One region of the Blautia caccae genome, then DNA from elsewhere that is predicted to be linked to it. Evidence: a T-box and tRNA genes for the amino acid it is inferred to sense, from the RefSeq annotation. Region 1 holds a T-box; the other holds one or more tRNA genes.
The links. The T-box of region 1 lies ahead of WMO65_RS12570 (valine--tRNA ligase). A T-box ahead of a tRNA ligase gene usually reads a tRNA of that ligase, here a tRNA-Val.
Positions count from the first base shown of each region.

Region 2: it has a tRNA-Val gene. The T-box ahead of WMO65_RS12570 (valine--tRNA ligase) is inferred to sense a tRNA for this amino acid. The anticodon was not compared.

Region 1 covers NZ_JBBMFP010000010.1:40,034-51,739, reverse strand. The annotation lists gene WMO65_RS12610 (ABC transporter ATP-binding protein) at 1-442, shown strand, start outside; gene WMO65_RS12605 (DUF4230 domain-containing protein) at 620-1,219, opposite strand; gene WMO65_RS12600 (PadR family transcriptional regulator) at 2,512-2,835, shown strand; gene WMO65_RS12595 (DUF1700 domain-containing protein) at 2,832-3,608, shown strand; gene WMO65_RS12590 (DUF4097 family beta strand repeat-containing protein) at 3,605-4,474, shown strand; gene WMO65_RS12585 (PspC domain-containing protein) at 4,539-4,727, shown strand; gene WMO65_RS12580 (CAP domain-containing protein) at 4,832-5,758, opposite strand; gene WMO65_RS12575 (alpha/beta-type small acid-soluble spore protein) at 5,987-6,193, shown strand; cobalamin riboswitch at 6,258-6,449, shown strand; T-box leader at 6,765-6,989, shown strand; gene WMO65_RS12570 (valine--tRNA ligase) at 7,111-9,759, shown strand; gene WMO65_RS12565 (LTA synthase family protein) at 9,788-11,706, shown strand, end outside.
Region 2 covers NZ_JBBMFP010000004.1:224,779-236,484, reverse strand. The annotation lists gene WMO65_RS06205 (beta-galactosidase) at 1-403, shown strand, start outside; gene WMO65_RS06200 (hypothetical protein) at 443-649, shown strand; gene WMO65_RS06195 (ABC transporter permease subunit) at 1,256-2,401, opposite strand; gene WMO65_RS06190 (ABC transporter ATP-binding protein) at 2,403-3,278, opposite strand; gene WMO65_RS06185 (hypothetical protein) at 3,266-4,018, opposite strand; gene WMO65_RS06180 (RNA polymerase sigma factor) at 4,011-4,592, opposite strand; gene WMO65_RS06175 (TetR/AcrR family transcriptional regulator) at 4,855-5,412, opposite strand; gene WMO65_RS06170 (Ntn hydrolase family protein) at 5,586-6,281, shown strand; gene WMO65_RS06165 (hypothetical protein) at 6,396-7,118, shown strand; tRNA gene WMO65_RS06160 (tRNA-Val) at 7,232-7,305, shown strand; tRNA gene WMO65_RS06155 (tRNA-Ala) at 7,316-7,388, shown strand; gene WMO65_RS06150 (hypothetical protein) at 7,554-7,769, shown strand; gene WMO65_RS06145 (DUF3791 domain-containing protein) at 8,022-8,240, shown strand; gene WMO65_RS06140 (DUF3990 domain-containing protein) at 8,237-8,713, shown strand; gene WMO65_RS06135 (DUF3791 domain-containing protein) at 8,713-8,922, shown strand; gene WMO65_RS06130 (response regulator transcription factor) at 9,042-9,713, shown strand; gene WMO65_RS06125 (HAMP domain-containing sensor histidine kinase) at 9,701-10,897, shown strand; gene WMO65_RS06120 (aldo/keto reductase) at 11,031-11,706, shown strand, end outside.

The DNA of each region.
Region 1 (11,706 bases):
AGCCAAAGCCTCCCATGCGCACAGTTTTATCAAACGTCTTCCCAAGGGCTATGACACAGAGATCACAGAGGACGGCGGCGGGTTGTCCCAGGGGCAGAAGCAGCTTCTGTGTATTACCAGGGTTATGCTCTGCCTGCCGCCCATGCTGATTCTGGATGAGGCTACATCCTCCATTGATACCAGAACAGAGATGCACATTCAGGAGGCATTTGCAAAGATGATGCAGGGCAGGACCAGCTTTATTGTGGCACACCGCCTGTCCACCATCCGGGAGGCGGATGTGATCCTGGTAATGAATAACGGAAATATTGTGGAGCAGGGAGATCACAGATCACTGCTTGAGAAGAACGGATTCTATGCCAGACTGTATAACAGCCAGTTTCTGTCCGGACAGGACATGGCGGATAACGGTTCAGGCAGGTCTGCACATTCACAGCGCTGAACCGGTGCCGGCAGCCCTCCGGCCCAGTGCGAAGCGGTTTTTAATGGGCATGCACGCAGCCGTTCGTCTTCCGGGAACTGTTACAGCGGCTGCAGGCATAGAATACAAAGGCGGGCCGGGAGAATTGCCATATTCTCCCGGCCCGTTTTTACATTTTTATGTATTTTTGATATTAGCTCAGTTCTCGGACGGTTCGTTGAATACAATGGTGTATTCCTTTTCACTGTCCTTTGTTACAGGTGCGAGCAATTCCTGGATCAGACGCTGGGCCTGTTCATTTGCCGTTGTCAGCAGTTCGCTGTCAGCGGCATTTTTTTCTGCGTCCTCCTTGGCTGCCTGCAGTGCGGTTACGGTGTCTTCCTTGTTCTGAGGATTGAACAGCGCTATTTTCTCATCGTAGAACTCCAGGCTGTCAGGGTCAATGGTGATATCCTGAATCTCTGCCTTTGGAAGTGTCACAGTGATGGTTTCGCCGGATACGTCCACCTTTGCTTTGGAGAGGTCAATGCCTGCCTTGATATGGGCATTGTAGATCATGGTGAAGCCTTTCTGGGTGATAAAACGGATTTCTCCGGCTTCATAGCGGATAAGTCCCCTGTATTCCAGGCGCGCTGTGGCTAAGTCGCTGGCCTGGGTCAAACGGGCAGTGATAGCGGAAACAGAGATATCTGCCTTTTGATATTTGCGCCCCTCCCAGTATCGTCCCAGGAAAATACCGAAGATTACCAGTATCAGGACACAGATTACGCCGATTACCCTTGCTATTTTATTTTTCATTCTTACCTCCGTATTTTTTGATATTCAGTATTGCTGTTGAGCAGCTTGTATACAGTGCTGTTTTCTACATTATACGTCTTTTTCCGACGTTTGAAAAGGAAAAGTAACAGGTTCGGGTAAATGATGTTCTGGGAAAGTCGCTGCTCACGCTCACTGATTGACGAGCTGTTTTCAGGCCGAAGGCATGAAAATCCCGGGACAGCCAGTATGGTATGGAGCAGAATGTTCCATACCTTTGCATTGCGAAGTATGTTGCTGGGTGCGGAGTGAAATGTAACCTGAGAAATGATTGCCGGTTGGAAAACGTGAGTATGAAAAAAGCAATGGTGAAATCAGGAGATGTTTGAATTAGGACATTAGGAGTATATATAAGAGTGATTATTTTATGAGAATATTTCCTGAACAGGAGAGGAGCCAGGAGAATTTGCAGGAATGCAGATTGCATGTGACATGATGTAGGGATTTATAGGTAAAAAGGAAGAAAAGTGTGCTTGGGCCTTTAGGAATACAGATAGAGTGTAACATGGTGTGGGGATTTATAGGTAAAAAAGGAAGAAAAGTGTGCTTGGACCTTTAGGAATACAGATAGGATGTAATGCAGTGTGGGGATTTATAGGTAAAAAAGGAAGAAAAGTGTGCTTGGTCCTTTAGGAATACAGATAGAGTGTAACATGGTGTGGGGATTTATAGGTAAAAAAGGAAGAAAAGTAGGATTGGGACTTTAGGAATACAGATAGAGTGTAACGTAGTGTGGGGATTTATAGGTAAAAAAGGAAGAAAATTAGGATTGGGCCTTAGGAATACAGATAGAGTGTAACATGGTGTGGGGATTTATAGGTAAAAAAGGAAGAAAAGTGTGCTTGGGCCCTTAGGAATACAGATAGAGTGTAACGAAGTGTGGGGATTTATAGGTAAAAAAGGAAGAAAAGCGGACTTATGCCTTTAGGATTACAGATAGAATAGAACGTAGTGAGAGAAATTAGTGGTAAATTGAGAAAAAAACCAATTTTCATATGTCCATAATACATATAAGGCCGAAATATTGAATGAGAATTACAGGTAAAATCATTGCTGCGATACAATCTTCCATATCCCAACAGCTGGAATAAATATTTTTCATATAATACTATTGACAAAACTATATTATATAGCGTATAGTATTAAATATAAAATAGTATTGTAAAAAATATAATATTATACAAATCCTAAATATCCCGAAGCATTACAGTATCATATCGGGAGTCGGCCGTTGGCAGTGCAGACGGCTTATATATAGAAAAGGAAGTGAGCATATGGTTTTTAATACAGGCGCCGCGCTGCTGGATGCAATTGTACTGGCGGTTGTCTCCAAGGAGGCGGACGGCACATACGGGTATAAGATCACCCAGGATGTACGGCAGGTTTTGGAGGTATCCGAATCCACACTGTATCCGGTACTCAGAAGGCTTCAGAAGGATGAATGCCTGGAGACTTACGATCAGGAGTACGGGGGCAGGAACCGAAGATACTATAAGCTGACAGAGAGAGGTATGGCACAGCTGAATCTTTATAAGACAGAGTGGAAAAACTATTCCACAAAAATTTCCAGATTGTTCGAGGGAGGGATACCAAAATGAGTCGAAGGGAATTTTTAGCGCAGCTGGAACGGCTGCTTTGGGATATTCCGGTGCAGGAGAGAGAGGAAGCACTGGAATTCTACAATAATTATTTTGATGATGCAGGGGCTGAAAACGAATCCTCTGTCATTCAGGAATTGGGAAGTCCCGGCAAGGTGGCTGCCATTATCAAGGCCGACCTGGGAGGGAGCCGCAAGGAGTACGGAGAATACACGGAGACCGGATACAGCGACGGGATATTTGATGACAGGGATATGCCGGAACGCGCAGGTGCAGATACGAAAAAGGAAAACACAGACAAAGAGGAACAGAGACAGCAGGAGGGGAACGGATATAACGGCCCCTACAGCAGACACGGCTACGGTTCGGCAAAGCACCAGAGAAACAGAAGCGGGCTTATGTGGGGCATCATTATCATATGTGTCATCATTGCTGTCCCGGTGGTGGGAGGAATCGGTATTGGAATTCTCGGCGTACCTTTCGGACTGCTGCTTGGTTTGCTCGGAATCTTTGCAGGAATCCTGGGATGCGGCGTAGGGCTGCTGGGCGGCGGTATTGCCATGGTGGTTTATGCACTGATTCATATGTTGGGGAATCCTGCGGCGGCATTGGCTTTTTCCGGTGCGGGAATTATGTTGTCAGCCATTGGGATTCTGCTGATATTGGTATTTGTCCTGGTTGTGGTTAAGGTGGTACCGGCTGTGTTCCGCTGGGTCATAGATTTGATCCAGAGGATTGTGCACAGAGGAATAAGGGGAGGTGACCATTCATGAAAAAGTTTACGAAATTCTGTCTGATCACAGCATTAGTGCTGGCGGTTGTGGGAGGTGCCCTGTTTTTATCGGGCCTCGTTATGGGGGCTACCTGGGAAGGGGTGGCAACGGCTGCAGAGAATGGAATTAACTGGATTCCTTTTAAAAGCTGGATGCGTTATGACAATGATTATGAATTTACAGAATCTCTCGACAATATTAAAGATACGCTGAAAGGAGAAGCGGATAAGGAGTTTGAATTTGACGCAGACCAGGTAAGGGAACTGGATGTGGATACAAAATATGCTTATGTTTCCGTGATCCGTTCTTCAGACAAGAATAAGATACGCGTCAGAGTCTATTCCAATAAGGATAAGGTGAATTTTGACGAAGATGACGGCCGGCTCTCCGTAGAAAGATCCTACCGCAGACGTTCTATAGAAAAATATCCGATTCAGATTGAGATTCCGAAAGACAAAAAGTTTGAGGAAGCAGAACTCCATATCGGGGCAGGAGCGTTGGAGGTTCAGGATTTAGAGGCAGAAAAGCTTACTATGTATGTAGGGGCAGGCAGTGCGGAGACTACCGGAATCATCAGGGCCGATGAAGCAGAACTGGGAGCAGGTATGGGAACAATGGATATTGCCTTTATAGAATTCAATACAGGTTCCCTGGACTGCGGAATGGGCACGGTAAACGCCAGATTAGCGGGAAAACGCCAGGATTACAGCACAGATATAGACTGTGGCTTAGGGTCCGTCAATGTGGGCAGCGAATCTCACAGCGGCGTCAGTTCCCTGAGGACTGGTGACAGCAATGCTCCGAAATATTTGGAGATAGAGTGCGGAATGGGCAGTGTGGATATACTATTTGAAAACGGGGACTGATTTGCGGGAACCGGCGACAGGAATAGATAAATAGAAAATGTTTTCAGATGAAAGGAGAATGGTTATGTCTGATAAGAGATTGTATAGGTCATCTACAAATTATATGCTGACAGGAGTATGCGGAGGGATTGCGGAGTATTTCAATATTGATCCTACGCTGGTGAGGCTTGCATGGGTAATCCTTTCCTGCTTTGGAATGGTATGGACCGGAATTGTGGCGTACATTATTGCCTCAATTATAATTCCAAAATAAAGAAAAGCGATAAGAGACAAACATAAAGATACAGAGGCTGCAGTGGGGGAACACTGCAGCCTCTGTATTTTTATGTGTGGTGTGTACTTATGATTGTGTGTGTTTTAGTAAGTGAATAACTGGGTCCAGTAATTGGTACCGGAGGCGTTCTGGTGGTAGCCTACGCCTATTTTTGTGAAGTTTTTGTTGAGGATGTTGGCTCTGTGGCCATCGCTGTTCATCCAGCCGTTCATAACCTGTTCCGGGGTTTTCTGACCCCATGCAATGTTTTCGCCTGAGCCGCGGTAAGTGACACCCTGCTGGGTCAGCGCTGTGCTGAAGGAACTTCCGTCAGGACGGGTGTGTGAGAAGGACTTTTCAATCTCTTTTGCTCTGACCTGAGCGGCAGCCTGGATGGAAGTGTCAGCTGTTACAGGTGACAGGCCAGCTTTGGCACGCTCCTGGTTGACAAGATTTACTACCTGCCGGACAAAATTGGCGTTTTCTGTGTCAGTATCCGGGACACTTGGATTTTCTGGCTGGTTGTTGTCCGGAGTACCCGGATTTTCCGGCTGGCTGCCGTCCGGAGTGCCCGGGGTTTCTGGCTGGTTGTCATCCGGAGCATCTGGATTTTCTGGCTGGTTGTTGTCCGGAGTACCCGGATTTTCCGGCTGGCTGCCGTCCGGAGTGCTCGGGTTTTCGGGCTGGTTATTGTCCGGAGTGCCCGGATTTTCTGACTGGTTGTCATCCGGGACACTTGGGTTTTCCGGCTGGTTGTTGTCCGGAGTATCCGGGTCTCCCGGCTGTCCGATTCCCGGGAGTTCCGGGCAGAGGGATTCCAGCCAGCCGGGGATAGAGCAGTCAATTCCCATGCTTTCCAGCTTTTGTTTTAATTCGTCCAGATTGGAGACATTTCCGGCTACGATGATACCCTTGCCCTGCAGATTTTGCTTTACATCTTCAATGCCGGCAGCCTGCACAGTGGCCGGAGCCATTCCCATGGCGCTGACAACAGCCAGCGCAAGAAAACCTGGTAATATTTTATGTTTCATAGAGACCTCCTTGAATTGTTACGAAAATATTATGTAATTGTTACAAGAGCAATAATAACATGATAAGCGAGGGAATGAAACAGGGAACATCTGGAATCCCCAAAGCGCGGCAGACTGACGGAAGTACCTCTGCCGTATAACAACATTTTTTTCAGATATGTTTAAAATGAAAAGAACAGGTCATACTTGAAAGAGACTTTAATTATTTATGAAGGAGTGTGACTTTTCATGAACAAGAAAAACGATGAGAAGATTGACTTAAATAAGATCCCCCGTGAGGAGATGCTGAAATATGAAATCGCAGAGGAACTGGGACTGCTTGATCAGGTTCTGGAGTCGGGCTGGAAGAGCCTTTCTGCCAAGGAGACCGGACGAATCGGCGGCATTATGACAAGAAGAAGACGGGAGAGCAAGAAGACGGACGGTGTATCGTAAAAGCGGTCCGTATTGTAAATGGGGGTTGACTGAACCTTTGCAGAATGGTAACATAAATATGTATAATTCCATAAAACGATCAAGTGCATCCGCACTGGCCGCACAGTGCTGGTGAAAAGGGAATCAGGTGCAAATCCTGAGCGATGCGGTCACTGTAAATGGGAAGCGAAGCCAAAATGCCATTGCATGAAAGTGTGAGAAGGCGGCTGAGCGATGAACCATGAGCCAGGAAACCTGCTTGATGGCAGTAGGGTGAGAACTTCCGTGCAAAGTTTAGAACCTGAATCTTCCATGTGAGATTCTTATTATGGAATGCCGAAAGGCCGAAACCTGAATTTATAGAATTATGCACCAGATTAAACGGCTGGGATTCCTCTGATTTTTATTCCCGGTGTAACCGCACCCTTTTATATAGAAGGAACCGGGATGAAATCAGAGGGATAATATCCCGCATAGGATAGCGTGTATTACGAACAAATGAGGAATAAGTCCGCAGATACGGGCTTATTTTTATTTCTTCACAATTTATTCACTTGACAAAAGAGAACAATGTGATTATGATGGGACGTATGAAAAGGTGATGAGAAAGAGGAGTACATCCCGGAAACTGGCAGAGAGAACGACCCACCGGCTGCAAGGTCGTTTCAGAGGAACGGATGGAAGGTAGCTTTTGAACCGGAGGGCTGAACAGAGTGGTTTGTAAAGGATGAATCAGGAGTAGGCCTTCACGCGTAGTCTGCGTTAACGGACATGAGTGAGAAAAAAAGGTGGTACCGCGGAAGATTTCGCCCTTTACAGTTTATTCTGTAGAGGGCGTTTTTTATTGTAACACAAAACGTCTGCCGGGCAGGATACTCTATGCATACAAAAGGAAGATGGCTGCACGCGGGATTCCATTTCATTTTAAGGAGGAGATTATGAGCAAGGAACTTGCCAAAACTTATGACCCCAAGGGACTGGAAGACAGAATTTACCAGAAATGGCTGGACAACAAATATTTCCACGCCGAAGTAAACAGAGATAAAAAACCATTTACCATTGTGATGCCTCCGCCCAATGTAACAGGACAGCTTCATATGGGACACGCACTGGATGAGACCATGCAGGATATCCTCATCCGATTCAAGAGAATGCAGGGATACGAAGCACTGTGGCAGCCGGGCACGGACCATGCAGCCATTGCCACAGAGGTCAAAGTTATTGAGAAGCTGAAAGAACAGGGCATTGACAAGAACGAGATCGGAAGGGAAGCATTCCTGAAACACGCCTGGGAGTGGAAAGAGGAATACGGCGGCAAGATCATCAACCAGTTGAAAAAGCTGGGCGCCTCCGCTGACTGGGACAGAGAACGTTTCACCATGGATGAGGGCTGTTCCGAGGCTGTACAGGAAGTTTTCATTAAATTATACGAAAAAGGTTACATCTACAAAGGATCCCGTATTATCAACTGGTGTCCGGTATGCCAGACATCCATCTCCGACGCAGAGGTAGAGCATGAGGACCAGGACGGATTTTTCTGGCATATCAATTACCCCATCGCAGGGGAAGAGGGCCGTTATGTGGAGATTGCCACCACACGTCCTGAGACGCTTCTGGGTGATACGGCGGTTGCTGTCAATCCGGAGGATGAGAGATACAAAGACCTGGTTGGAAAAATGCTGAAGCTGCCGCTCACAGACAGGGAAATCCCGGTTGTGGCAGATGAATATGTAGACAAGGAGTTTGGTACCGGATGCGTGAAGATCACACCGGCCCACGACCCCAATGACTTTGAAGTGGGAAAACGCCATAACCTGCCGGAGATCAACATCATGAACGACGATGCCACCATCAATGAGCTGGGCGGCAAATATGCAGGAATGGACCGCTATGAGGCCAGAAAAGCCATGGTCAGAGACCTGGAGGAGCAGGGGCTGCTGGTAAAGGTAGTGCCTCATTCCCACAGTGTGGGAACCCATGACCGCTGCGGCACTACAGTGGAGCCAATGATCAAGCCCCAGTGGTTTGTCAGAATGAAAGAGATGGGAGAGGCTGCCATTAAGACACTGGAAGACGGAAGTCTGCAGTTCGTACCGGACCGTTTTGATAAAATCTATATGCACTGGCTGGAGAATATCCGTGACTGGTGTATTTCCCGCCAGCTCTGGTGGGGACACAGGATCCCTGCTTATTACTGCGACAAATGCGGTGAGGTAGTGGTAACCCGTGACATGCCGGAAGTTTGTCCAAAATGCGGATGTGAGCATCTGACACAGGATGAGGATACCTTAGATACCTGGTTCTCCTCCGCCCTCTGGCCCTTCTCCACACTGGGATGGCCGAAGAAAACGGAAGAGATGGATTATTTCTATCCCACAGATGTGCTGGTAACAGGCTATGATATTATTTTCTTCTGGGTTATCCGTATGGTATTCTCAGGTCTGGAGCAGACAGGCAGGACACCGTTCCACCATGTTCTCATCCACGGTCTGGTGCGTGATTCCCAGGGCCGCAAGATGAGCAAATCCCTGGGGAACGGCATTGATCCCCTGGAGGTTATTGATAAATACGGCGCTGATGCCCTGCGCCTCACCCTCATGACAGGAAACGCGCCGGGCAATGATATGCGTTTCTACTGGGAGAGAGTGGAAGCCAGCCGCAACTTTGCCAACAAGGTATGGAACGCGTCACGTTTCATAATGATGAACCTGGAAAAAGCGGAGGTTCCCGCTGAGATTGACCTGAATACCCTGACCGGAGCGGATAAGTGGATCCTCTCCAAAGTGAACAAACTGGCAGAGGAAGTTACAGAGAATCTGGACAAATACGAGCTGGGCATTGCGGTTCAGAAAGTATATGATTTTATCTGGGAAGAATTCTGTGACTGGTATATTGAGATGGTAAAACCAAGGCTGTACAATGACGAGGACAACACCAAGGCAGCAGCCCTCTGGACACTGAAGACCGTTCTGGGCAATGCGCTGAAGCTTCTGCATCCTTATATGCCTTTTATCACAGAGGAAATCTTCTGCACCCTTCACCCTGAGGAAGAGTCCGTCATGATCGCTTCCTGGCCGGTGAAGACAGAGGCATGGAACTTCACAGAGGATGAGCGCGCGGTTGAGATCATCAAGGAAGCTGTAAGAAGCATCCGGAATGTTCGTACCGATATGAATGTACCACCAAGTAAAAAGGCGAAAGTATACGTGGTATCAGAGGAGGAGGAGATCCGTCAGGTCTTTGAGAACGGAAAAGTCTTCTTCGCAGCTCTGGGATATGCCAGCGAAGTGACCATCCAGGCTGACAAGACGGGAATTGCGGATGACGCTGTCTCTGCGGTAACTTCAAAGGCAGTCATCTACATGCCTTTTGCGGAGCTGGTGGATATCGAGAAGGAAATTGAGCGTCTGAACAAAGAGGCCGAACGCCTGAACAAAGAGCTTGCCCGTGTAAATGGAATGCTGAGCAATGAACGGTTCCTGAGCAAAGCTCCCGAGAGCAAGGTGGCTGAGGAGAAGGCCAAACTTGAAAAATACACAAATATGATGGAACAGGTAAAGGAAAGGCTTGCACAGCTTGGCAGATAACTGCGCAGGCTATAGGAGAGTTAAATATATGAATGAGAAGTGGTTAAAATATCTGAACCGGCTTTCTCTGCCGATTCAGATGGTAGTGGTTATGATGGGGTATTTTGTGATAGAAGCAATCTCCAGACATTCCGTCCGCGAAGCATACACTTACATGACGGAAAGGCCTCTGGTGTTTCTCTACAATTCCTTTCTGATCTTCACTACCACACTGTTAGTATATCTGGTGCGCCGGAGGGTTTTTATGAGAACCCTTCTGGCTATCTTCTGGCTGGTACTGGGAATTATCAACGGCGTGCTTCTGGCAAACCGTGTCACTCCCTTCACCGGGCCGGATCTGCACCTGATCACAGATGCGTTTAAAATCGCCAATAAGTATCTGTCACCTGTCTTTTTTGTGATCGTGATCATATTGGCAGCAGCGGCGCTCATTGGACTGGTATTTCTGTTTTTGAAGGGACCGAAGTATCAGGGAAAAATGACATATAAACTCAATATCCCTCTGGTGCTGGCCGGGGTGCTGGCATTTGCCGGAACTACCAAGCTGGCACTGGAGAAGAGGGTATTGTCCAACTATTTCGGAAATATTGCGTTTGCCTATGAAGACTATGGATATCCTTACTGTCTGGCAACCACCATATTTAACACAGGCATCAGCTGTCCCAGGGATTACTCTGAGGCATCCATCAAAAGAATCGAGAAGAGCGAGAGCGGCCTTGCCGAGACGGGAGAAAAACGTCCCAATATTATTTTCCTGCAGCTTGAGTCCTTCTTTGATCCTACGCTGGTGAACTTCCTGAAGATTTCTGAGGACCCGATTCCAACCTTCAGGAAACTGATGAAGGAATATTCCTCAGGCTACTACAAGGTGCCCAGTGTGGGCGCGGGAACAGCCAATACGGAGTTTGAATCCATCACGGGCATGAGCCTGCGCTATTTCGGACCGGGGGAATACCCCTACAAGAGTATCTTAAAAGAGACCACCTGTGAGAGCGCGCCCTATGTGTTAAAGAATCTGGGATACAGCACCCATGCCATACACAACAATGAGGCAAACTTTTACGGCAGAAGGAATGTATTCGCCAATCTGGGATTTGACAGTTTTACCTCAGAGGAATACATGTCAGAGCAGGATGACACTAATCCAAATGACTGGATGCGCGACAGGAACCTGACAAAATATATTATGGAAGCACTGGAATCATCCGACGACCCGGATTACATTTACACCATATCCGTACAGGGCCATGGGGATTATCCGGAGGAGCCTATGATCGATGACCCCAAGATCACCGTCACCGGCGGAGAGTCCGAAGCTGTCAATAATAAATGGGAGTATTACTGCAACCAGATTTATGAGATGGACCAGTTTGTCAAGCAGCTTACGGAAACTCTGGCCGAATATGATGAGGACGTTGTGCTTGTCATGTACGGTGACCACCTTCCGACCATGGGTCTGAAGGTCAAGGATGTGAAGAACCGCTATCTGTTCCAGACAGAGTATGTGATCTGGGACAATATGGGGCTTGAGAAGAAGGATGCCAATGTGGCAGCCTACCAGATGGCAGCAGAGGTGATGGACCGTGTGGGAATCCATGAGGGAAATATTTTCCGCTTCCATCAGGCCAGAAGGCAGACGAAAAATTACCAGGTGGATCTGGAAACCCTCCAGTATGATATCCTGTATGGAAAACAGTATGTCTACGACGGTGAGAATCCTTTTGAACGGACAGAGATGCATCTGGGAGTAAAAGACGCTGTGCTTGATAAGATCGAGAAGATCTCAGACGGCAGGTATTATATCACCGGTGAGAACTTCACCCAGTCCGCGTATGTGGAGGTGAACGGTGAACTTCTGGAAACCACCTATATCAGCCCAACCACACTTCTGCTGAATGATGTGGAGTTAAAAGACGGGGATGAGGTGGATGTAGCGATCCGAAGCAA
Region 2 (11,706 bases), on a different contig from region 1:
TCTGGAATGCATTCAGCCAAAAGGAGCAGAGACGATTCTTGGGTATGTGCATGATAACTGGGGACAGTATGCAGCAGTGACTGAGAATACCTTTGGCAAAGGAAAAGCAGTGTATTTAGGATGTATGTTCAGCTCAGAACTGCTGAAAAAACTCATGGGAGAGTTCTTGAAGGAATGTGAGATCCGGCCGAACCCCGGTTCCTGCGGATTCCCGGTGATTGTCAGAGGCGGACGAAACCAGATGGGAAAACAGATATATTATTTCCTCAATTATTCCGGCGAAGAACAGAAGGCTGTGTGCCCGGAAGGTACATGGACAGAACTGTTTTCCGGTGAAACAAAGAAGGCAGGAGATCAGTTGATGCTGCAGAAATGGAATCTGCTGATTCTGGAAGAGCAGTAAAAAGCCTTTCGGACGGGATGGTCAGAGGAAAAAGACGGTGTGGGGCCGTTTAAGATATTAGGAAATTTTGGCAGAGGGCTGCTGCGCTGTTATGGTTCAGCGCCGCAGCCCTCCATTGGTGTACCAGAGGGAAGCTCCGGCAGGCCATTGGTGTGCCAGAGGGAAGCCCCGGCAGGCCATTGGTGTGCCAGAGGGAAGCTTCGGCAGGCCATTGCTGTGCCAGAGGGAAGCTTCGGCAGGCCATAGGGGAGGCACCAGGTCAAAGCTATGCCATAGGGGAGGCACCAGGTCAAAGATGTGCCATAGGGAAAGCGCCAGATCAAAGCTGTGCCGTAGGGAAGGCGCCAGATCAAAGCTGTGCCATAGGGAAGGCGCCAGGTAAAAGCTGTGCCATAGGGAAAGCGCCAGGTTAAAGCTGTGCCATAGGGAAGGCACCAGGTAAAAGCTGTGCCATAGGGAAAGCGCCAGGTTAAAGCTGTGCCATAGGGAAGGCACCAGTCCAAGCTATGCCAGTGAAAAGCCGGCCGGAACTTGTACCATACCTGTAATACCTGCAGGAATGACAATTACATATAATTTGTCTATGAACACATTTTCTATCTGTAAAATATTGGGCAGAAGTATTCGTTATCAACGTTTTTACATCTAAATATCACATCCGGAACAATATTATCTGTAAAAATTTAGAAAAATGGCTTTTGATAATCTTGAAATACATATAATTTTCAAGACGATTTCAAAGTTTATCTGTAAATTCCCAAAAGTAAAAGGAAAAATCCCTTTTATTGCTCCAGAAATACATATATTTCCAATATATGACACCAAATATTATCCGTAAACAGGCATCCAGGCTCATTTTCCGACCTGGTATCGGCAGTATTTTCTGCACCCCAGTACACAGCCTGAGACCAGGATACATCCCGAAAAGAGATACCCGAACAGGCGGTAGAGAACGGGTGTGGATGTGAGCTCGTGGAGAGGCAGGAAAAAGGGCAGGCTGTTAAACAGCAGACGAAGCAGCATGATCACTTTCGAAACTCTCATACCTAGAAGAAAGACAGAGTAAATGGCTGCAGGGAGCAGGTAAGCGGCGGCTGACCACAGCAGGGCAGAAAAGGTGCTTTTCTTTACGGAGGAGATATACAGGGTGATAGCTGCGGTCACTAGAACCGATAAAAGCCCTGCCATCAGATAGAGAAGCAGTACGATCCCTGTCGGTTTATGAGAATCGGTATTCCACAAGACGCTTCCTGTTATCAGGTCAGGAAAAGAAAGGCCGGCACTGACAAAAAGTCCATCCGTGCCATAAAAACACAGGAAAGCACCGACAAGAAAAAGCGTTAAAAGCACATATATCCCGGCAGCCCATGTAAAGGCGGCCAGTATCTTGGCGGCTGCGGTCTTACCTTTTCCATTCTGTGTAGTCAGCAGGATTCCTGCAGTCTGCCCGGCATATTCCTCAGAGAAAACAGGAGCACAGGCAATGATCACAAGGGCAGAGACGATCCAGAGCAGCATCATGTGCATTTCACGGAATGTGTCATCCCATCCGCCCATGTATCCGTACTCATATTCTCCGTTCATCATCTCTTCGGTGTACTTGTTTTCTGATGCGGCAAGGGCAGTGGGAGTGCCTTCGTTGGATCTGATATTGGAAAGATTGTAGGTTACAAAGCGGCTGGTGGAATTATCATAATAGCCAGGTGTGGTATCCCCTGTTTCCGACATTTCCAGTTCGTTCTCATTGATGTGCCAGCCGAATTCATCTACGATAGCCTGGGCTTTTTCACGGGTCATGGGACCTGCGAAGCGACGGGCAGTTTCTCTGTTATATTGAATGGCGTCGGTTCTTCTCAGACAGGTCCCGTCCACATAAGCGCTTTCTGAGCCAAGTGCGGACATCTGAAAATAAGCGGCCAGGAATAAAAAGCCCAGCAGCACTCCTGTGAAGAGTATTTTTCTTGAACATATTTTATAGAATTCATTTCGGAACAGCATTTCAAAGTACCTCCCTGTTTTCTGTTGCGTAGAGATAGGCGTCCTCCAGATCCGGCACAACTGCCAGGGCGCCGGCAAATGGGCATTCTTTTGAGAGTACGCGCATTCTAAGCTCATTTCCTTCGGTCTTTACATTGCATACAGTGAACTGTTTCTGGCATATTTCTGCCTTTGCAGGCGTGGTGACAAACTCCCATACATGGCCGGAAGTTGCCTGTATCAGGGCGTCCGGCGTGCTGTTTTCCATAATTTTTCCCCGCCGCATGATCAGTATCCGGTCAGCGGTATTTGCCACGTCAGATACGATATGGGTGGACAGAAGCACAATTCGGTCATGCCCCAGAGAACTGATGATATTGCGGAATCGGATGCGCTCTTTTGGGTCAAGGCCGGCGGTAGGTTCATCCAGAAGCAGGATTTTTGGATCATTTAACAGGGCCTGTGCGATGCCGAGTCTTCGTATCATACCACCGGAGAGATGTTTGATCTTCTGTTTTTCCTCTCCCAGCAGGCCGGTAAGCTCCAGCATTTCCTTGTATTTTACAAGGGCCTTGTCCCTGGGAAGCGCTTTTAGGGAGGCGAGATAGAGAAGGTAGCGCTTCACTGTGAAGTCGGGATAATAGCCGAAATCCTGCGGCAGGTAGCCAAGCAGGGTACGGTATCCGGCACCCATTTTCCGTATGGATATGCCATCCAGCGTCACATCTCCCCGGTCGGGCATGAGAATGCCGCAGAGTATGCGCAGCAGTGTGGTTTTGCCTGCACCGTTTTCGCCCAGAAGTCCGTACACTCCGTTTTTCAGTGTAAAGGTGATGTCATCGGCAGCGGTTTTTTCTTTGTAATGTTTTGATATATTTTGTATTTTTAGTTCCAGCAAAGTTCTTTACCTCCTGTGTTTAAGCTGTGGAACAGTCTGTGAAGTTCAAAGGCCAGAAGCAGGATCCCCGCTGCCAGTACTATGGCCCATACAGGCAGATAAACATCCAGATAGGCTCTGGGAAAGGCAGTGGGGAACAGGGAAAACAGGCACAGCAGCAGAAATGTCCCCGACAAAATGGCTTTCTGTGAGGCGAACCGCCTTGTGGTCAGCAGAAAAAAATAACAGATATTGGACAAAACAAAAGGGACGAGCAGGTACAGACAGAGAGCAAAAATCCCGTATTTTGTTTTTCCCTGTACACTAAAAAAGAGCAGTGTAAGAATGCACAGGTTAAGTCCTGCAGACAAAAGAAGCTTTACCGACCAGATCTGTCCAAGGTTGAAGCAGCAGCTCTGTTCCAGCTCCGCCATATGCCTGGAGCGGCTTTTGGAAAGCTCCAGAACAGCAGCCAGCCCCAGGCCGGAGGAGATGGCACAGGCGGAGGGAAGTATACTCGCGCTGTCCTTGATAAGGGTACCGAAACAGGTTGTAAAGAGTACGACGGCAAGCAGGAAGAAAGCCTGTATCACCCAGTATTCCAGTGAGATATAATGCATCTGGTCCAGCAGCAGCTCCGGAAATGAGACTGGTACGGGCAGGCTTTTATGAGAAATTTCTCTGTGAATCTTTTGCAGAGATGCCTCTTTTCTGGCTTCGTCTATGGGTGGAAATGGTATCTTTATCTTGTTATCAGCCATAGAAATCCTCCTTTCTCAAAGTGCGTTTTAGTTTGTCCATACCCTGTTTCATACGGGATTTCACAGTCGACGAATTGGTGCCGGTTATCAGGGCGATTTCCCGGTGTTTCAGACCGTAGAGACTGTGAAGAACAATGACTTCCCGTTGGATTTTGGGAAGTTTCATAAGTGCGTGAACCAACTGCCGGGAGTTTTCTTCCCGGATCACTTCCTCCAGAAGATCGGTTCGGGACCGGAATGTGTCCGCTGTACCGGCAGTCTGCGTTTCCGGGCAGGCCTCCTCCCAAGGAAGATAGGAGAGACGACTGTGCGCCGCAGTCTCTCTGCCGAAGTAGTCATAACAGACATTTCTGGCTATGGTCAGCAGGTAGCCTTTCAGGTTTTTGCAGCGGCAGATGTCCACATATCGGATAAAACGAAGAAACGTCTCCTGCGCCAGATCATAAGAGCTGTCGGGATCGCCGGTCTGGTAACAGCAGAAGCGGTAAATGTCATCATAATACTTTTCTGCCAGCAGATTCAGGTATTCTTTATTGCCTTTTTTTATTTCTTTTATGGCTTTTCTGTCATCCATAGGCGCCTCCCTTTCTGTCTTCCATTATATATAACCGGAGGAGGAAGAAAAAGGTTTTATTTTTTTAAAGAAAATTCTCAGTTTACAGGGAGTTCGGATTCTGACACACTGTACCGGAAGGAAACAGGGGAAATGGCAGTGATAAAAGAAGATTTATTGTAACCGCTCAGTCAGGTCTGCGCATTTACTGCGCTGACCATGCATAAGAGTAGTGGCAGCAGGCATTCGCGCCATCGAAAAGCGATCTTTAATAAATATTTTGCTAATCGTATTTCTGATGTATACCTAAAAATAATGTATGGATAGCATTACATAATCCATCCCTTACTTTATCGGGATTTGAAAATGCGTATCTTAGCTGTAAAGTTGTGTATCCATGAAGCGTACCCATCAGCATATTCAAAATATCTGTTGTGTTTTCTTCTTTAAATGGGCAGGAGCGAATAAGGGTTGATAAAAGTAAGATATAATTATGAAAGATGGAGCTTGTTTCTTCTGTACCGTGCCATGAAATCCATTGAATCGTTTCATAAACTCCGGGATGCTCAATCATATAATCGAGATATGCAGCAGCAACCTTTTGAATTGCTGTCTCTCCAATGCTGCCAATGGCTGCCTGAGTCATCCTATCATTCATACACCTCATGCCCTGATGAGCTACTTCTAAAAGGAGATGATCCAGACTTTCTATGTGATTATACAAAGACGGGGTACGAATATTCAATTTTTCCGCAACTGATTTTAGAGAAACATTATTTAATCCTTTTTCATCTGCCAGGTCAGATGCAGCTCTTATTACTGCTTCCTTGGTTGTTTTCATGTTATGCACCTCATAAAATAAATATAGACATAATTTTAACTAATTAAATTAGTATCGTCAATAATTCTATTAGAAAAATGTGTATATATATTGACATTTCTACAAATTCAATATAATATACTAATATAATTAGTTAAAATACTATTTTAATTAGTGAAGCAAGAGGTGAAGATATGTGTACGAGATTTGTTTTTAATGGTGTAGACACAATTACAGGTTTCAATTTCGATATTGACCTTTCTGTGTGGACGCATACTGTAGTGACTGAAAAAAATAGATTTTATATTGGCATAAAAATGCCGGATAACAAATACCATTCTTTTCACGGAGTGAATAAAAACGGGAATGTCGGGACGCTGCTTTACGTTCATGGAAACGAAAATGCGGCATACAGAAAGGATGAAAACTGCTATACAATATCTGCGTTGACAGAAAATTTCATCAAAGGAGAGGTTTCTTTTGAGGAAGCCCTGAACATAGTACAAGAGCGGGAAATTATTTATGCTCCGGATGCTTCTATGCAGGCTATGCTCTCCGATAAAAACGGACGTGTACTGATCATTGAACCAGGTATCGGTTATAAATACGAACAGAAGGAATTTTCGCTGATTACAAATTATTCCGTACTGAGTCCGGAAACTACAAAGCCATATATTGTTTCGGGCGATACAAGATATGAAGCTGCTAAAGAATTACTGGAAGCATATGATAAAAAATTTTCGGTTTCTGACGCATGCAAAGTATTAAAATCGGTATGTCAAAAGGGGCTTTGGGCAACAAGGGTTTCATTTGTATATTCTGCGTTTCAAAATAAAGTTTATTATGTATTGAATAATGATTTTGATAACATATCGGAGTTTCAATTGTAGTACAGATTTTGCCGTTTACATACAGAGCCATGTATTCCTTGTTTATCATCAGGCTGTGTGATATGATTATATTTGTTACAGCTATCTGAATATATGAAATATAAGGTAATTATAATGAAAAAACGAACAATAAAAAAAATCTATTTACTCTGTTTATGCATTTTTTGTGTGACTGCATTTTCTGCTTGTGCAGGAGAAAAGGATGCATTAATATCTGCGGGCGGGGAAGGCCAGAAAAAGATATATGATGATATTGCAGTCGGAAACATTCGCTGTGTTAATATAAGCGGCAATGCCAGATCCATTGTTATAAAACAGAGTGACAGTAACCGCTTTGAATTTATTAACGCGGATTTAGATACCGATAATAAGTATGAAATCAGTTGTGAAGAAAAGGATAACAGCCTTAATGTTTGTGTGATGATGGATAACGCGGATTCGAGTAACAACATCCTGGGTTCTATTGTTATTTGTATACCCTCAAAAGAATTAGAAAAAATTGAAACTACCGGTGAATTTAATCAGATTCATCTCAATACCTTGAATTCAGACGTATGGATTCAGGCAAACAGGGATTCCGCAGTAGTGCTTGATTTAATGGCTGATCAACTGGATCACAATATTATGCTGGATGGTTTGGAGTCAAATACATTTCGGAATGTTTCTGTTTATTTCGACAAATTACCTGATAATATCAAGATGGAGTTTAACACGATTCCAAACAGCGCGGTTAATGTTCCGGAGGATCTGTTCAAAGAGAAGGAACTGGAACGCGGTTCGGGAGAACCTATGATAAGTATTAATAACGCAGATGCAATAGATTTTTATATCGAGTAAAGTCATATTTATCTCGGCTGTCTCACTGCTGTCATTTATATACAACCAATTTACAACCAATCTTCCGGAAATTCTCTTGCATTTCCCGGATAAAGTGCTATAATATTCCATATGGAAGCATAGCTCAGCTGGGATGAGCGTTCGCCTCACACGCGAAAGGTCAGGAGTTCGAGCCTCCTTGCTTCCATTCTTTTTTTGGGGATATAGCTCAGCTGGGAGAGCGATACGTTCGCAACGTATAGGTCACGGGTTCGAATCCCGCTATCTCCATGTATTTCATTTATCACATCCCATAAAAGAGCAGGAAACGGCTGCTTTTCATAAAAACTTTAGTATTTTCATACAAATATCACCAACCCTTAACATTTTTTCCAAATAATGGTCATAATTACCATGTATACTCTTATTATAAAAAGAGTAAAGGAGGCTTCATACATGATAGGAACTTTAATGAATCATGGCTGCACCTGTGTTCTCAAAGAGAAAGGCGGCAGCAAAAAGATACCCGTTCATCCGGAACAATATGTGTATGTGCAGGTCTCCAATGCGTGGATACCTGCCATACTGAAATATTCCGGTGAACGGCAGAACTGGTATTTTGAATACCTGCCCAAGCTGCCGGTAAACGGCTGCAGGGTTATGACAAAATAAAACAAAATACATGAGGATAACCGGGAGGCTGACAAGGCGTCCCTCAATAAAGAAGTATTGTTCCGGCAGGCGGCATAGTCGATTTCGGCTATGCCGTTTTGCCGTTTGTTTTGCTGACAGCTTGACTTTGTACGGTAAATGCAGGAGGATTTCCGGAGGATTGATTTGTATGTTGCAGTTTTTTATAGTATAATTTTAGTTATAGAACTGAACAGCAGCATATTTGTAAAATCGGAAGCGGGGTTATTGGCAATGAATGATAAGGAATTGGAATTTTCTGTATTCTGCATCGAGAGTGTAGCTGAAAGGCTTGGATGCAAAGGAGAAAGAGTATATGAGCTTCTGACAGAAAAAAGCAGTATTTTAAAAGAATATATTATTCCTAATTATGAAGTTCTGCATACGCTGGGTAAAGAATATATAGTGGATGATATTATCGCTTATATGCAGCAGGAAGGGGTGGTGGGATGATTTTATATCATGGTTCTTTTACAGAGGTGAGAAAACCGGATATCTCCTATTCAAGAGACACACTTGATTTCGGAAAAGGATTTTATGTTACACCCATATATGAACAGGCGAAAAAATGGTCTCTGCGTTTTAAACGGAAAAAAGGGAAAAGTGTGATCTCTTGGTATGAATTGGATGAAAAGAAACTGCGTCATGAGGCCAGGATAAAAGAATTTTCCAGCTATTCAGAGGAATGGCTGGATTATATTATTACTTGCAGAGGAGGCATGAACACAGGGCAGTATGATATTATTATCGGAGGAGTTGCAAATGATAAGGTATTTGATACAATTGAGCTGTTTTTTGACGGGTTAATAGATAAAAATATGGCAATCCAGCGGTTAAAGTATGAGAAACCTAATTTGCAATATTGCATCTGTTCACAGGAAATATTGGATAAATACTTGATTTATCAGAAAAGTGAGGTGTTATGATGCAGGCAAACCGTATATTACTCCAGCGTAAATATTCCAGAATCATTGAAATGTTTGCCCGGTCTGCCAACATCCCATTGGAACAGGCACTGGATTTTTTTTATCATTCGGAATTGTATCAGGAGATGAGTGAAGGGATATCTGATATGCACTGCCGCAGTGATCATTATCTTGTGGAAGAGATGGAAACTGAATGGAAGGAACAATAAGCAGATACAAAAAAGCTGGTGACACCTTGAAAAAGTGCGCCGTTTTTTTCGTTCTGTTTTAAAATAAAAGAGGCCCTGTCTTAAAAACAGGTGCCCATAGAGCCTGAAAGGAAAGATATATGTATAAACTGTTGTTTGTGGATGATGATAAAGCTCTCCTGAAAATGCTGGAGAATTATTTCCGCCTAAGGGGATACCGTATTTTGCTGGCAGAGGACGGTCTGGAGGCATTGAAGAGGATTGAAGATACCCCGGACCTGATTTTGCTGGACATCAATATGCCCCGCATGGATGGAATGGAGCTGTGTGTGAAAATAAGGGAATTTGTCTCATGTCCCATTCTGTTTCTGACAGCCAGAGTGGAGGAGCAGGACCGGGTGAACGGCCTGCTTTCGGGGGGTGATGATTATATTGTCAAGCCATTCAGCCTGAAAGAGCTGGAAGCCAGGATCGCGGCGCATATAAAGAGAGAAGAGAGAAACAGGAAAAGGCCGCAGCTTCGATACCGGGAGGGCCTGCTTTTAGACTACAGCGCCAGAAAAGTCCTCTATGATGACCATGAGCTGGAGTTTACAAAGCTGGAGTACGACATTGTGGAATTCCTTTCCAAGAATCCGGGCCAGGTGTTTGACAAGGAGAGAATTTACGAAAAAGTCTGCGGCTATGATGCAGAGGGAGACAGCAGGGTGATCACAGAGCTGATCCGGAGAATACGCAGAAAAATAGGAGAGTACACCGGCACAGAATATATTGAGACCGTGTGGGGAAGTGGATACCGATGGAAAAAATAAGAAATCTTTCGCTCAGAAAAACTATCGTGCTCTATATGTCTTTTGCAATTGTCATCTCCTTTTTCCTGTCTGCGGGAATCGTCAGGATGGCGGAACAGACGCAGAAGCAGATTTGGGCCGGCTATATGGACGGGGACAAAGTATCGGATTATGAGGAGAAGACAGGATACATCGCTGAGATCACAAGGCCTGCGCAGAATGATATGCTGCACAGGGACCATGTCATAACGGAAATCTGCGATGCCGTGGAGACCTGGACCATGCTTGTCATTCCCATGATCGGCAGTGTGATCGCGGTATTCTGCTTCTATCGTGACAAGATAAAAGAACCGCTTCAGATACTGACAGAAGGCTCCAGGAAAATACAGGAGAATAATCTGGATTTTCCTGTGGATTACAGGAAGAAGGATGAGATGGGCAGCCTGTGCCGGGAATTTGACCGTATGCGCGCCCAGCTTAGGGAAAACAACCAAAAACTCTGGTCCGCAGTGGAACAGGAGCGGACGCTGAAGGCAGTCATTGCCCATGATATCCGTTCCCCTCTTGCGGTGCTGCGGGGATATCAGGAAACACTTATAGAGTTTCTGCCTACAGAGCAGTTAAGTCGGCAGGATATGGAGGAAATGCTGACGGAAGGAATGCAGCAGATCGACAGAATGAATGCCTTTGTGGAACAGATGAGACAGCTCTCCGGTATTGAGGAGAGGGAGATGCATGCAGAGAAAATAGAGACTGCTGTTCTGCTTCGGTATATGGAACAGGCAGCAAAGGCCCTGGCAGACCGGGAACCGTGCCATACGGTCATAAAAGCGGAGGGGATGCCGGACCACTTTTGGGGGGATTCTTCTATCATCTGCGAGGTGTTCGACAATCTGCTGGGGAATGCCGTGCGGTATGCCCGCCATATAGTTGTGATCACCATGGAAGTGAAGGACAATATGCTGTTTATCTCCATGGGGGATGACGGGGAAGGGTTCCACGCCGAGGCGGAAGCAATCACGAAACCCTTCTATCACGATAATCTGGCAGATGACCTGAAACACTTTGGCCTTGGCATGTATCTGAGCAAATTATACTGCGAGAAGCATGGAGGAAAACTGCTTCTGGGCAGCGCCGATCTGGGCGGGGCCTATGTAAAAGCAGGATTTTGCATAGAAGAATCCCGGACGGATACAGCCCTATAACTGCAGCCGTTCAGTCAGGCTGAGTGCTTATTCATAACCGGCAGCTATGGAAAAACATACGTTATAAGTATTTGCGTCATGTGCAGCAATGATATAAAATAGATACAATAAGCAGAAGAAGGGAGCGTACAAAATGATTTATAAAAATTTTCAGGATATGGGATTATCTGCGCTTGGAATGGGAGCCATGCGTCTTCCGGTCATTGACGGAGAGGATTCCAGGATTGATGAACCGGCAGCCGCTGAGATGGTGGCATACGCCATGGAACACGGCATCAATTATTATGACACCGCCTGGGGGTATCATGAGGGAAATTCAGAAACCGTTATGGGCAGGATTTTAAATCAATACCCACGCAGTACCTATTATCTGGCTACAAAATTCCCGGGGTATGACCTTTCCAATATGGATAAAGCGGAAGAGATATTTGAAAAGCAGTTGGAAAAATGCCGGGTGGACTATTTTGATTTTTACCTGTTCCACAATGTGTGCGAGATGAACATTGACGCGTATCTGGATGAGAAATACGGTATTTTCGACTATCTGATGAAGCAGAAGGAAAAGGGAAGAATCCGTCACCTGGGATTTTCCGCTCATGGAAGCTATGACGTCATGAAGCGTTTTTTAGATGCGTACGGAGAGCATATGGAGTTCTGCCAGATTCAGTTAAATTATCTTGACTGGTCTTTCCAGAATGCAAAAGAAAAAGTGGAGCTGTTAAATGCCCATCATATTCCGGTATGGGTAATGGAGCCTCTGCGCGGAGGACGCCTTGCCTCCCTGTCCGCCGAAGACAGTGACAGGTTAA